Regions from separate parts of the Cytobacillus sp. GQ23 genome, predicted to be linked through region 1. Evidence: riboswitches for the same ligand, from Rfam matches in the RefSeq annotation. Region 1 holds a riboswitch; the other holds the start of a gene.
The links. A riboswitch is a leader RNA that binds a small molecule or an ion and turns the genes downstream of it on or off. The one in region 1 is predicted to bind glycine.

Region 1 (7,850 bases):
TTTCTGAGAAAAGGATTGTGAAACAGACTGAAACCGTAATGATGCAGGAATATTACCTGCTTTCTTCCTTTAAAAAAACAGAAAAAATGCTAATGGAAAATATTACTCCGGAAGAGTCAGGAGTTTATTTGTTTAAAGATGGGAAGGTCTCTTATGAAATTTCTCCTGTGGCAGCAAGCCTAATTCAGATTACTTTCAAAACAAAAATTGGCTCTGCTAAGGAAATTACCGGTTATGCTTACTATGACACAGACCTGCAAAAAATGATAAAATGGATTGAAAAAAACTGAGTGGGGATAAAGATGAAGCCAATTTACTTAATCGGATTCATGGGTTCCGGCAAAACAACTATTGGAAAAGAGCTGGCAGCCTGCTTAAATCAGCAAGTAATCGATACAGATGAAGAAATAGTTAAGCGGGAAAATAAGAGTATTAATGATATTTTCGCGCAGCATGGAGAGCAATACTTCAGAAACCTTGAATCACTTATTTTAAATGAATTGGATGAAAGAGCGCGAGTTATAACTACTGGCGGGGGAATTGTGATAAAGCCTGAAAACAGAAAATGGCTTAGCGAAAAGGGGATTGTTTTCTTCCTTTATGCGTCTCCTGAAGAAATTTTCAAACGGATAGAAAAGGATCATACCAGACCGCTTCTGAAAGGTGATAAAAAAAAGCTGATTCACGAAATTTATGAAAAAAGAATGCCGCTCTATAAAGAAACAGCTCATGTGACCATTGATACAACTAATAAAGATACATCAGAAATTATACAAGAGATAATAGATTGTTTAGAGTGAAAACCCGTTGGACATACTTGTAAATGATAAAAAGCAGGATGCCATGGCAATTCTGTGCGGAATAAAGGCGGTATGAGTATGAAATCCAACGATTATGTAAAGTATCTTACACAGACAGTAGTAAAATATATTGACCAGCCAAAAGATGAGCGAAAGCGGCATCGAATTGAAAAAAAGGACATGAAAGAGCCGTTTTTATTCAGATGGTTTGGCATGATTTCTTATCTATTCTACTTGGGGATGAGAAGAAAAAAAAACAAATAGCTCATGCAAAAAACCGGCAAAGTCTGCCGGTTTTTTGCCATTTTAGACTGCGCTGTCTGTCAGATAAAAGAGACCGCCATTTATTATGGAGATATTAATCTTTGGCTCATATTGCTCCTGAAGGGCAGTTTTTTCGTTTCCATAACTTTCCCCTTTTTCTTCCGCCTCTTCGTAGAAATGTTCAAGAAGTCTAAGATCTTTTTGCCAGCGCTCACGGGCTTCCTCTGCCCATATATGATCTTCTTGTTCAATTTCGGCCTTAATGAAATTTGCTACCCTGAATACTCCACTCCCCGGCTTAATAAGCGGAGACAAGGTAAACGAGTAATCTGGGATTTTAGGTGTAAGGCTCATGCCGAGCAATCTGTCATGAAAATTTTCGACCATTTGGCCATTAATTAGTTGTAGGCCGATTGATTTAAAGACATCCCGTTTTCGGTCGCATTGATAAGATACGCGAATGTTCATTCCTAGCCAGGGCCTTAACGGAACCTGATTTCCAGGTGCCTGCCGGTGATTTTCATATAATCGTATATAGCCTGCCAGTTTCCGGGCTGAATCAAAGATCTGGTGAAGCCTCGGTGAGCCGAAGTGAATGACTTCCCCCTTTATATGTGGCGGCGCCAGCTGCTGGTTTGTAATAAGCGTCAGCTGCATGGGATTTGGAATTCCGCCTGTTTTTTCGAGATAATGCCAATAAAAGGGCCGATTCATTAGTTCCTTATCCAAATCAATCGTCAGCTGCACGGTCATATACCCTGGACCTTTATCAGTTATTTCACACCCATTTGCGTGAAAATACCTTTCAAGGAATTTATGAATTTCCTGTTGCTGCATTCAGTTCACCTTCCTTCAGATCCTCCGCGAATTGGATCATGCTCGTCAAGTTTTCCATTTTGATTCTCATTTCACCTTCTGAAGCTGATCTTCCAAATATATCAACAAGGTGATCATCGATACTGCCAAATTCAAGCTTGGTTAAAATATCGTCCAAATCACCGATAACTTTTTCGAAAAGATGTATTTTCTCATACAAAAGCTTCATAATATGTTCTTCGACTGTTTCTTTCGTGGCCAAATTATAAATCATAACATCCTTTTCCTGGCCGAGACGATGGATTCGCCCAATCCTTTGTTCGAGCCGCATGGGATTCCAAGGGAGATCAAAATTAATGATATGATTACAGAATTGCAGATTTATTCCTTCTCCTCCTGCTTCTGTTGCAATCAGTACTTGAGCATTATTTTGGAAAAGCTCTCTCATCCAGTCCTTTTTGCCTCTTTTAAATCCCCCTCTGAAGGGAACTGATGTAATCCCATATTGCTTTAAAAACCACTGAAGGTACATCTGCGTTGCCCTGTATTCAGTAAAGATTATGACCTTGTCATTTATTTTCTGTATTAATTCCAGAGCTTTTTGCGCTTTGGAATTTTGCTGGACAGCTTCAACCTTTTTGATAAGGTATTGAATTTGCTTCTGAAAAGCTATTGAAGGATGCTCCTGTCTTTTTATCATATTTTGAAGTGTAAAATAGACAGCTTCTCTGCTTGAGCACGCCTCTCTTTGCAGAGTCATTACCGAAAATTGGCTGGAACTGACCCAATCTTCTTCACCCCGGAGCTCTGTTACAGCTTTATAAAGTTCACGCTCAGCCTGCGAAAATTCAATCGGTATGGTTTCCACATGTCTCTTGGTCCATTCGATCCCGGTATCCGCCCTGCGGTTGCGGATCATAACTTTGTTCACGAGCTCCTTTAGATGTGCATCATCGTTCAAAGAACGGGAGTCCTTTTTATAGTTCTCATAAAAAGCTGATTCGTTGCCCAGATGCCCGGGTTTGAGCAGGGACACAAGATTGAAGATCTCACTGATTCTATTCTGAATGGGTGTTGCTGTTAATAGCAGGCAGAACTTCTTTTTAAGGTTTTGTACAAATTCATAGTTTTTTGTTTTATTATTTTTTAGCTTGTGAGCTTCATCTATAATAATCAGGTCATAATCAAGGCTGTAGATAATATCACGATGGGGATTGCGCTTGGCTGTATCGATAGATGATACAACTACATCACATTGTTCCCATACATAGCTTTTCCGCTGCGCCACAGCCGGTATGAAAAATTTGCTGTTCAGCTCCATAGCCCATTGTGAAACGAGGGAAGCTGGAACGAGTATAAGGACTTTTTTTACAAGTCCTCTAATCATATATTCCTTTAATATCAAACCAGCTTCAATGGTTTTGCCAAGACCGACTTCGTCAGCCAGAATAGCTTTTCCGTTCATGTTCTCGACTACCTGCTTGGCCACTTCCAGCTGATGTGGAAGCGGAGTAAGGTTCGGCAGATGCTTCGGAGCCTGCAGGCCTTCAAAATCAGGAATAGTTGTATGGTTCTCAACCTCAACAGCCAGTTTATATAGCTCCCAATTTCCCCATGGGCCGTCATCGTCAATTCTTTTTAAGAATTCATCCTGCCAGGCAGAATCAAAGCCAATTTGCACTGTCATAAAAACAGCTCCTTTTATCTATATAAAGATATTGCCCAAACCCTGTTTAGGTGGTACGATGTTAGTAGCTTTGAAAGTTTTGAAAGTTTACAAATTACATTTAGTTAACCGAAGTAAATGAAGCTTTATTTTTTCTGTTTGGTATAAGTATGACCATCTTGGAAAATTTTATAAATGCGAATGACAACAAGGGGAGAGACTACGTTTGTAGCGCCGAAGGAGCAAGCAAAATTTGTGAATCTCTCAGGCAAAAGAACTCTTGTTTGACGCAGCTCTGGAGAGTGCTTTTAAATAAGCCACCCAAGGGGAAAGCCGATTTCGGTAAACTTTCAGGTGCAAGGACAGAGATCTTCTCATATTTGAGGGGATACTCTGTCCTTTTTTATGTTCCTAAAACAAATTAAACAGATTTAAGGGGGACGAGTAAATGTCACAGTTAAAACGCACGCCTTTATTCGAGGTGTACAAAGATTACGGAGCTAAGACCATCGACTTCGGCGGCTGGGACCTTCCTGTTCAATTTTCAAGCATTAAAGAAGAACATGAAGCAGTCCGCACAAAAGCCGGCCTTTTTGATGTATCCCATATGGGAGAAATCGAAGTGAAGGGGACGGACAGTCTTAAATACCTTCAAAAAATGATGACAAACGATATTTCCAAATTAAAGAACTCAGGTGCTCAATATACAGCCATGTGTTATGAAAATGGCGGAACTGTTGATGATTTACTTGTCTATAAAATAGAGGAAGACTACTATTTGCTAGTTGTTAATGCTTCCAACATTGAAAAAGATTTTAACTGGCTTCAGGACCATGCTGAAGGAAATGTGGAATTAAAGAACCTTTCAGAAGATATGGCCCAGCTGGCAATTCAGGGGCCGCTTGCCGAAAAAGTGCTCCAAAAGCTTACTGGTACAAATCTGGCGGATATCGGATTCTTTAAATTCCAGCAGGATGTTGATTTGAATGGCAAGAAAGCGCTTGTCTCCAGAACGGGTTATACAGGAGAAGACGGATTTGAAGTTTACTGTGATTCCAAGGATGCAGCGGCATTATGGAATGAAATCCTTGAAGCGGGCAAAGAAGAAGGCGTTCTCCCATGCGGACTTGGTGCAAGAGATACGCTTCGCTTTGAAGCCAACCTGGCACTATATGGCCAGGAGCTCTCTCCTGATATCACACCGCTTGAGGCAGGAATCGGCTTTGCTGTAAAAGTTAATAAAGAAGCTGAATTTATCGGCAAAGAAGTCCTTAAGAATCAAAAGGAAAATGGGATTCCGCGCAAGCTGGCCGGAATTGAAATGATTGACCGCGGTATTCCGCGCCATGGATATCCTGTATATAAAGGGGAAGAACTGATCGGAGAGGTGACAACAGGCACACAATCTCCGACGTTAAAAAAGAATATTGGCCTTGTTCTTATCAAGAAAGAGCATGCGGAGCTCGGAACTGAATTGGAAGTGGAAATCCGCGGCAAAAGATTGAAGGCTAAGGTTGCAGCAACACCTTTTTACAAAAGAGAAAAGAACTAACCGGGGGGAGAAAATAATGAAACATCGCTATTTACCGATGACAGAGTCTGACCAGAAAGCCATGCTAGAAAAAATCGGCGTCAGTTCTGTAGAAGAATTATTCAGTGATATTCCCGAGAGTGTAAGGTTCAAGGGCGAATATAATATCAAGCCGGCGAAATCAGAGACAGCCTTAATGAAAGAGCTTACGAAAATGGCTCAGAAAAATGCTGATCTCCGCACAAATACATCTTTCCTTGGCGCAGGTGTTTATGATCACTACATGCCGGTCATTGTGGATCATGTATTATCCCGTTCAGAGTTTTATACTGCCTATACTCCTTACCAGCCGGAAATTTCCCAGGGAGAGCTGCAGGCAATTTTCGAATTCCAGACTATGATTTGTGAATTAACAGGAATGGATGTTGCCAACTCATCCATGTATGATGGCGGGACGGCTCTTGCTGAAGCAGCAATGCTTAGCGCAGGAAGCACACGCCGTAAGAAAATCTTAATCTCAAGTGCAGTTCACCCCGAATCAAAGGAAGTAGTAAAGACATATGCAAAGGGGCAGTATATTGAAGTTATTGAGGTCCCTCATAAAGAAGGCATCACTGACCTTGAAGCCTTAAATGAAATGATTGGCGATGATATCGCAGCTGTGATTGTACAGTATCCTAACTTTTTTGGAAGAGTCGAGCCTTTAAAAGAACTCGAGGAAATTATCCACGCCCATAAATCCATGTTTGTAGTCTCAAGTAACCCGCTTGCTCTTGGCGCACTTACTCCTCCAGGAAAGTTTGGAGCAGACATTGTAGCAGGAGATGCACAGGTTTTCGGTATTCCGACTGCTTTTGGAGGCCCTCATTGCGGATATTTTGCCGTAACCTCCAAGCTGATGAGAAAAGTGCCGGGCCGTCTTGTCGGACAAACGGTAGACGATCAGGGACGCCGTGGTTTTGTGCTTACCCTTCAGGCGCGTGAACAGCATATACGCCGTGATAAGGCAACGTCCAACATCTGTTCCAATCAGGCTCTTAATGCACTGGCGGCATCTGTAGCAATGACTGCTCTCGGCAAGAAGGGTGTAAAGGAAATGGCTTCTGCCAATATGCAAAAAGCCCATTATGCAAAACAGCAATTTAAGTCCAGCGGTTTTGAAGTTCCATTTGAAGGTCCTTCGTTTAATGAATTTGTTATCAAGCTGAATAAGCCTGTTAAAGAAGTTAATCAGAAGCTCCTTGAAAAGGGCATTATTGGCGGCTACGATTTGGGCCGAGATTATGCTGGCCTGAAAAATCATATGCTTGTTGCTGTAACAGAATTGAGAACGAAGGAAGAAATTGATGCATTCGTTAAAGAAATGGGGGATTACCATGCATAAGGAAGATCAGCCACTCATCTTTGAACTAAGCACAGAAGGCAGAATCGGCTACAGCCTGCCTGAAATGGATATTCCGGAAGCTGACTTGAGCGAACTTCTTCCAGAAGGCTACCTGAGAGAAGAAGAGCCAGAGCTGCCGGAAGTGTCTGAACTGGATATCATGCGCCATTATACTGCACTCTCCAATCGAAATCATGGGGTTGATTCAGGATTTTACCCACTTGGATCCTGTACAATGAAATATAATCCTAAAATCAATGAAAATGTAGCTCGCTACAATGGTTTTGCACACTTGCATCCTCTGCAGGATGAAAGCTCTGTTCAAGGTGCACTGGAATTAATGTATGATCTTCAGGAGCATCTCATTGAAATTACAGGAATGGATGAAGTTACACTTCAGCCTGCTGCAGGTGCGCATGGAGAATGGACTGGATTAATGATGATCCGTGCTTACCATGAAGCGAATGGTGATACCAAACGCACAAAAGTTGTCGTTCCTGATTCTGCTCACGGAACAAACCCAGCATCTGCAACAGTCGCAGGTTTTGAAACTATAACGGTTAAATCCAATGAAAATGGGCTTGTGGATTTAGAGGACTTAAGAAGAGTAGTTGGCGAGGATACTGCTGCCCTTATGCTGACTAACCCTAATACTTTAGGTTTGTTCGAAGAAAACATTCTTGAAATGGCTGAGATTGTTCACAGTGCTGGCGGTAAGCTTTACTATGATGGAGCTAACTTGAATGCTGTACTTTCAAAAGCACGCCCAGGAGACATGGGATTTGATGTTGTTCACCTTAATCTTCATAAAACATTTACAGGACCGCATGGAGGCGGCGGACCGGGATCTGGTCCTGTCGGCGTAAAAGCGGATCTGATTCCATTCCTTCCGAAACCTGTTTTGGTTAAGAATGGTGACCAATATGAGTTTGATTATGACCGTCCGCAATCAATCGGCCGCGTAAAGCCGTATTACGGAAACTTTGGCATCAATGTCCGGGCTTATACTTATATACGCACTATGGGGCCGGATGGGCTAAAAGCTGTAACGGAATATGCCGTATTAAACGCAAATTATATGATGAGAAGGCTGGAGCCGTTCTTTGACCTGCCATTTGACAGACATTGTAAGCATGAATTCGTTTTAAGCGGAAAGCGCCAGAAGAAGCTTGGCGTGCGCACATTGGATATAGCCAAGAGGCTCCTGGACTTTGGCTACCATCCTCCAACCATCTACTTCCCGCTTAATGTGGAGGAGTGTATTATGATTGAGCCGACAGAGACAGAGTCTAAAGAGACGCTGGATGCTTTCGTCGATGCCATGATCCAAATTGCTAAAGAAGCTGAGGAAAACCCTGAGATTGTTCAGGAAGCACCTCATACAACAGT
Region 2 (7,850 bases), on a different contig from region 1:
TTCTTTTTGGATTGCAATATCTTCAAAAAAGCCGACTGCACACATATTGCTTGATAAGCTGAGCATTTCATTTTTATCAACAAGAGCATATCCGGCTGGGTGCCCGGCATTTACATACTCAATTGTTTTGTCTTTTTTATTGAGGACAAGATAAATGGCTGTAAAGTAATATGGAATACGCTGATTACGCTGATTCAGTGAATTCATCCAGCGATTCAATTCCTTCATCACATATTCGGGGTCACTGCATGTTCTGATGGCATCTCTGAGAACAGAAGAGATAAACATGCATACTAGGGAAGCTGAAATTCCGTGGCCCATCATATCAAGCTGTATGGCAGCATAGCGGTGTTCATCTATTTGATGCCAATAATACATATCCCCTGCGAGTTTATTGGCTGGCAGGTAGGAAGCCTTTAACAGCGTATGTTCATGATAAATCGGTTCGCTCAGCATGCTGGTTTGTACCTGCATGGATAAATCCAATTCATTTTTAATTTTATTATCCTGCTCCTTATGCCAGTCCTTTTCATATTTAAGCCTTAAGGCAGCCCGAATGCGGGCAAGCAGTTCCGTCTTATTAATAGGCTTCATTACATAATCAGTCCCGCCCGCATCGAGAGCTTCTGCAACCTTATTGGAGTCCTCTAATGCAGTTACAAAAATCACCGGAATATCCTTCAAAAGCGGATCTTGCTGAAGCTGGCGGCATGCTTCAATTCCATCCATTTCAGGCATCATAATATCCATCAGAATGATATCTGCTTTAATATCAGCTGAAAATGGTGAATATCCCTGAAGATACTGAAACATATCTTTAGCAGAAGAAAACGTTAGATGATCTTTATACCCGGCGCGTTTTAATATATGTTGAATAACAAATAAGTTGGCTTGATTATCGTCCACAACTAGGATTCCCATAAACCTTTTCCCTTCCCGTGTTTTTACGATTTAATTCTTTATATAATATCCTTAACATATACCCCAATTTAAGAGGGGGGAAACCTATTTTTACTCTACGCAATACGCAAAAGTAAAAAATAAAATGTAAGCGTTTTCTATTGTTTTTTTAAAATAATAATTTTCAGCGATATAATCCTAATGAATATGAATAATTAATATATTTATATATCTTTATGTGTTTTTCTGGTGAACACTTGTGTTTTAGGGGTAGATTTTCTCTTGATTTCTGTTGGGATAAGAGTAAAATAAAGATTAAATTTTCAGAGATTGGGAGATGTCAGGATGAATGTCGTGAAGTTCGGAGGATCCTCTTTAGCATCCGGAAAGCAAATCGAGAAGGTTTTCAATATTGTAACTGCCGATCCAGAGCGGAAGATCATTGTTGTCTCGGCTCCAGGGAAGCGATTTTCAGGGGATGACAAGGTTACTGATTTATTAATCGCCTGTGCAGAGAAACGGATTCACGGGGAAGATCCAGTTGACTTGGCAGAAGCTGTATTGGAGCGGTATGGCCAAATGGCGGATGAATTGGAGCTTGGGCCTGCTATTAAAGATACAATCAGGGAGGATCTTTTTTCAAGGCTCTCCAGTGATACGCACGATCCTGAAGCGTTCATGGATCTGATTAAGGCAAGCGGCGAGGATAATAACGCTAAGCTTGTAGCAGCCTATTTTCAGCATCAGGGCCTCGAAGCAAGATATGTGAACCCGAAGGAAGCCGGATTGCTTGTCAGCCCTGAGCCCGGCAATGCGCAGGTGCTTCCTGAAGCATATGACAATCTGCTTTCATTAAGGGAACAGGATGGGATCATTGTTTTTCCGGGTTTCTTTGGATACAGCAGGGATGGGCAGGTGTTCACATTTTCAAGAAGCGGATCGGATGTGACAGGCTCCATTTTGGCCGGGGCAGTCAAGGCGGATTTATATGAGAACTTTACAGATGTGGATGCCGTTTATTCGGTTAATCCATTTATTGTGGAAAGCCCTAAAGAAATCAAAGAACTGACATACCGGGAAATGCGGGAGCTTTCTTATGCGGGTTTTACCGTCCTGCATGATGAAGCGCTTGTGCCGGCATTTCGGGCTGGCATCCCTGTACAGATAAAAAATACGAATAATCCATCTGCTCCCGGCACAAGGATAGTGAACGAGCGGGATAACACGAATGGACCTGTAATCGGGATTGCCAGTGATCAGGGATTCTGCAGCATCTATGTCGGCAAATATTTAATGAACAGGGAAGTCGGTTTTGGGAGAAGGCTGCTGACCATTCTGGAGGAATATGGACTGAGCTATGAGCATACTCCATCAGGAATTGATGACATCTCCATTATTCTGCGTGAAAATCAGTTTACTGCTGGGATGGAGGAAGAAATTCTGAGCCGCATACAGCATGAACTTCAGGCGGATGAGGTAAAAATCCAGCACAGCCTATCACTTATTATGGTGGTTGGAGAGGGGATGCGCCAGAATATCGGAACGATGGCCCGTGCCTCCAAAGCTCTCGCTAAAGCGAAAGTCAATATGGAAATGATTAATCAGGGTTCATCTGAAGTAAGCATGATGTTTGGCGTCCAGGCAGCGGATGAAAAACGCGCGGTAGAGGCGCTTTACAATGAATTCTTTGCTGCGGTGGCAGCGGTGTGAAATTTATCCGAAAGATAAATCTGGTTATACGAAAATAAAAAGAGTTTATCCAAAAGTAAAATGATTTATCTGAGAGTAAATAGTCGTTTTTGCAAATAAATCAACCGTTTGATTGAAAAAGCTTGGGGCATTAGCCTTGAGCTTATTTTTTTGCATGAAAAATCTGAAGATAATCAAAATAAGAAGGAAGCTTTTTCAATTAGGAAGGAGAAAAGGATATGAAGAAATTACTAATCATAGGATTAATGCTGCTTATGCCGCTGAATATGCTGGCAGCTCCGGGCAGTGCATTTGCACAGAAACCGTGTATCACTCAATCAGAGGTTAAGTTTGAAAATGAATTTCGCAGACTATGGATCGAACATGTATTATGGACAAGCAACTATATTACAAGTGCCACAACAGCAGGAGCAGAGGATCAAAAGCAGGTCTTGGCCCGTCTGCTTAAAAATCAGGAGGACATAGGGAATTCCATTAAGCCCTATTACGGAGAAGCTGCGGGAGCTAAGCTGACAGAACTGCTTAAAGTGCATATTGTTATTGCGGGCGATATTGTGGAGGCTGCCAAGAGCGGCCAGGGGGCAAAGGTGAACGAGCTCAACAAAAAGTGGTTTCGCAATGCGGATGAGATTGCTGCATTCCTAAGCAGAGCAAATCCTAATCTGAAAAATGAAGATGTGAAAAAATTGATGTACAAGCATCTTGAATTGGTGACGAATGATTTAACATCTAGTCTGGTAAAGGATTGGGAAGCCAGAATTGTTTCGATTGATGATGGAATTTCTCATATAATCATGATGGCAGACGCTATTTCCGATGCGGTTGTGAAGCAATTCCCGGACAAATTTAAGGGGTAAAGACAAGAGGCTTCAGTATATGCTGGAGCCTCTCTTTTTTTTCCTTTGACAAAGCAGCCTGTCTCATTATAAGCTATTTAGCGTGCCGAAAAAAATAATGTAAATTTTTCACATATAGAAGGAGGGGTATCCGCTATGTCAGGGGATCAAAAGAAAAAGATGATTATATTGATGATCAATATGTTTATTGCGATCGGAAGCTTTGGGATTATTATTCCGATTTTGCCTGCTTATTTGGAATCCATTAATCAGGGGGGAACAGCCGCAGGCCTAATGATTGCCATTTTTGCGGGTGCCCAGCTGATTTTTTCTCCTATTGCGGGAAAATGGGCTGACCAGTACGGCCGCAGAAAGATGATTATTTACGGATTAGCTGGTTTGACATTATCCATGCTTGTTTTTTATGCAGTAGATTCCATTTGGCTGCTTTACTTTTCACGTGTCATTGGAGGCATTGGGGCGGCATTGCTGATTCCAGCTATTTTTGCTTACATTGCTGATATTACTACAATGGAGCAGCGTGCAAAAGGGAATGGCCTGGTTTCAGCTGCAATGTCACTTGGAATTGTAGTTGGACCCGGGATTGGCGGATTTTTGGCAGACTTTGGCCTGAAAATGCCATTTCTGATTTCAGCGCTTGTTTCTTTAGTGGCTGTTCTCTTTTCCATTATGCTCCTTGAAGAAAGCAGCACAATGCAGACCATGCCAGGAGAGATGCCGGAAGAGGAACCAATGGTCAAGAAGCTGGCAATGTCTGTTAAGAAGCCTTATTTTATTCCTCTTGTCATCACATTGGTGATGAGCTTTGGATTAATGGCTTATGAATCAGTGCTGGGACTTTATCTGGATAATGAATATGGTGCCACTCCGCAGGCAATAGCGATTATGGTGACTTCGACGGGGATTATTAGTGTTATAGTGCAGTTGTTTGTAGTTGATCGGGTGGTTAGGAAATTAGGAGAAGGAAAGGTATTAAATATCTTTTTGGCTGTTGCAGCATTAGGATTCCTGGTCTCACTGTTCGCAGGCAGCTATGCACTTTTCTTCGTTATTTCGCTGATCATTTTCCTTGCAACTTCTATCCTGCGCCCGGTTCTGACCACGTTAATCTCAAAAATGGCCGGTAATGAACAGGGATTTGCGATGGGAATGAACAATGCTTATATGAGCATTGGAAACGTTCTGGGGCCAACGATTGCTGGTATACTTTACGATGTAAGAATAACCTATCCGTTTGTTCTAGGTCTGGTATTATTGCTTGTTACCTTATTTATCACAATGGCCTGGCAGAAAAGGGAGCCTAAACCTAAGGCGGCCCTATAGAAAAAAGCTTGGAGACCTTGTCTTCAAGCTTTTTCTTATTTATGCAGTAAATTAACTTTCCTGCAATTGTGGCAACTTTGTGAAAGGAACCTAGTTCCATTGACATAAATCAAAAAATATATTATTCTGAAAATAACAAAAATATAGAGCGAATGACGGCTGCGGGAGAGAGCATATAGTAGCCACCGAAGGAGCAAGCTTCAAAAATACCCTTGAAGCCAATCTCTCAGGTAGACAGAACCGCAGTCGGACGCATCTCTGGAGAGCGCGCATGTACTTTGCGACACCAAAGGGGTCAAACTCTCAGGTAAAAGGACAGAGAAGGGGGAAAAAAGCCGCCTTTTTTCTGTCCTTTTTATATGGATGGCAAGGCTCTTGGAGGAATCTATTATGAACACAAATATTAACGCAAACCGGGCGACATTGCTGATATCCTGTCCAGAGAGACCAGGCATTATTTCCACAGTCTCCAACTTCCTTCTGGAGCATAAAGCGAATATTGTCCATTTTGACCAGCACACAACTGATCCGCTGGCAGGCATCTTTTTTATGCGGATTGAATTCGATATGAATGATTTTGACGAGTCCTTTTCAAAACTGAAAGAGGATCTGCCTGAAATGGCAAGAGAATATTCAATGGAATGGAAGCTGAGCGGGAAAGGCGAGCGCAAGCGGATGGCCATATTTGTTTCTAAAATGGATCACTGTCTGCTCGAGCTGCTGTGGCGCTGGAAATCGAATGAGCTTGAAGTGGATATTTCACTGGTGATCAGCAATCATCCCGACATGAGAGAAGTGGTGGAGGGTTTCGGAATACCATATCATCATGTTCCGATTACACCGGATACTAAAGCGGAAGCCGAGCAAAAGGCGGTTGAGCTGCTCGATGGAAAAGCGGATTTCATTGTACTGGCGAGATATATGCAGATTCTTTCGCCGAGCTTTATTTCCAAATACCCAAACAGGATTATCAACATTCATCACAGCTTCCTGCCGGCCTTCGTGGGAGCCAATCCTTATGCACGGGCGTTTAACCGCGGAGTCAAGCTGATTGGGGCAACCGCCCATTATGTGACAAATGATTTGGATGAAGGGCCGATCATTGAGCAGGATGTCCTGCGGGTTAACCACAGGCACACTGCACAGGATCTCAAAATTGCCGGCAGGCATGTGGAGAGGCAGGTACTCGCACAGGCAGTCGCCTGGCATGTGGAAGACAAAGTAATCGTGCATGGCAATAAGACGATAGTTTTTTAAGCCGCACTGTAATAACAAAGATCTTGCATCAAGAAGGTTACCAACATCATGAGAGAAGGTGAGCAGAAATGAAAAAGAAAAAATTATCAATGCTTGAAATGATAAAGCATAATAAAGAAGAACTTTTAAAAGATCGTCGTGAGCTTGAGAAGATCGAAAAAAAAATAGACGATAAATACGCAAAAGCACAGTAAGAAAGTATACCCGGCCTGGGAATAAAGCAGGCCGGTTTTTTTATGGCTTTTTTGAAAAGCCGAATGGCTGCAGGTGTATTTAGGATTAGTGCTTTTGGAAGAGGAGAGAATGAAAGGAACTGATGAGGGAGAATAGTGCCGTTGAGGAGAGGCAATAGGGAGTGAAAGGACCTAATAAGGAAGAATAGACAAGGGTGAATAAAGGGAACTAAAGAGGAAGAATAGGGCCATTGAGGAGATGCTGGAGGGAGTGAAGGGACCCAATGTGGATGAATCGCACCTTTGAGAACAGACCATAGGGTATGAAGCGGATTAATGCACCCCAAAAATAAGCGGATGGAACCAAGGGAACTAAATATATTAATAAAAACGCCCAGGGAGTCCCTGGGCGCCAATTTCTTATTTTTGTCTAAAGAAATCTGTGAAAGCATGATACATTTCCATTCCCTGATAAAAGAACAGGCTGGAAGCTGTTAATGAAAATAAACCGATCAATAAAAATCTAATCCACATTATGCCTTCCTCCTTTAATTGTTTTGCTGGACAATTAAGGAGCTTGAATAACATAATTCGCCTCATAGAAGATTGGAGTATAAAATATCTTTTTCCTGCGGGCGAAGTGCAGCGCACTATATATAAAAAGGATAACTGTCAGGATTGTAATGGATAAAGAGATTATATCCAGTGTGAAGATATGCTTTTTAGGATCATCTTTTAATAGGAAGCTCTCGGTATAGTCCGAAACTGTTACTGCTTTGCTTTGGTCCATCGGAATGTCATTATAATGGACACCAGGGTATTGGGTTATGAGAAAGGATAAAAAAACAGATAGCATTAAAAGCGGCATTACCCGTCGTTTCCTCATTCCCTCACCCCTTTGCATGATTATAACTATCATCATAACCACTATTTTAAGATTAGTAAACTAAAAGAATCTGACAGGATTCGAACTTTTTTACTGCTGGAACAGGAGTTTAAAGGAATTGAAAAGAGTTTTACAAGAGTTAAGGTAATAATACATGAACTGTACATTATGTGAATTATTTCACATAATGTTCATTTTTGAATACTCTACATGGATAAGAAGTATATTATATTAAAACTGTACTTATATTGTTTATATATTTTTATTAGCCATCAAGGAGGCACAATAGCCATGAAGAAAATATTTCAGTTATTAATAATATTAGGCTTAATCATGACACCTTTTTTTACAAGTGCTCATGTGAAATGGTTCACGAACGTGGTACCTCAAAAGGAAACCATTGAAAATATATTATCACCTTTATTTATGGGACTGGCCCTGACAGCTGCGATTGTCCTTGCATTATTGACATTGGTTATACCGAGGACATCACAATGGGCTAAAGTTAAGAAGCTTGATGACTGGCTCTCAGGGTTCCGCAAATACAGCAGATATATTTTGAAGTATGGAACGGCTGCCGCATTAATCCTCCAGGTAACGAATGGAACACTATTTGCGCCTGAATTTCATTTAACCAATACGATTGCATTGATTTTAACATGGGCAGCAATTGGCTTTCTGCTAATTCCGCATCATTTTTCAACAAAGGCCGGGGCCGTAATTTTACTGGGGCTGTTTGTGTAC

Region 2: it holds a riboswitch for glycine, as region 1 does, so the genes downstream of both, purU (formyltetrahydrofolate deformylase) here and gcvT (glycine cleavage system aminomethyltransferase GcvT) in region 1, are expected to answer to the same signal.

The regions. Positions count from the first base shown of each region.
Region 1 is NZ_JCAXER010000009.1:104,676-112,525, forward strand. Features, by position in the region: gene comGG (competence type IV pilus minor pilin ComGG) at 1-290, shown strand, start outside; gene AC6CHU_RS09640 (shikimate kinase) at 303-800, shown strand; gene AC6CHU_RS09645 (YqzE family protein) at 879-1,064, shown strand; gene AC6CHU_RS09650 (YqhG family protein) at 1,107-1,901, opposite strand; gene AC6CHU_RS09655 (DEAD/DEAH box helicase) at 1,879-3,567, opposite strand; glycine riboswitch at 3,748-3,836, shown strand; gene gcvT (glycine cleavage system aminomethyltransferase GcvT) at 3,995-5,098, shown strand; gene gcvPA (aminomethyl-transferring glycine dehydrogenase subunit GcvPA) at 5,115-6,461, shown strand; gene gcvPB (aminomethyl-transferring glycine dehydrogenase subunit GcvPB) at 6,454-7,850, shown strand, end outside.
Region 2 is NZ_JCAXER010000013.1:81,051-88,900, forward strand. Features, by position in the region: gene AC6CHU_RS12560 (fused response regulator/phosphatase) at 1-921, opposite strand, end outside; gene AC6CHU_RS12565 (aspartate kinase) at 1,246-2,610, shown strand; gene AC6CHU_RS12570 (glycosyltransferase) at 2,829-3,467, shown strand; gene AC6CHU_RS12575 (MFS transporter) at 3,603-4,790, shown strand; glycine riboswitch at 4,943-5,043, shown strand; gene purU (formyltetrahydrofolate deformylase) at 5,181-6,047, shown strand; gene AC6CHU_RS12585 (FbpB family small basic protein) at 6,116-6,241, shown strand; gene AC6CHU_RS12590 (hypothetical protein) at 6,789-7,106, opposite strand; gene AC6CHU_RS12595 (hypothetical protein) at 7,398-7,850, shown strand, end outside.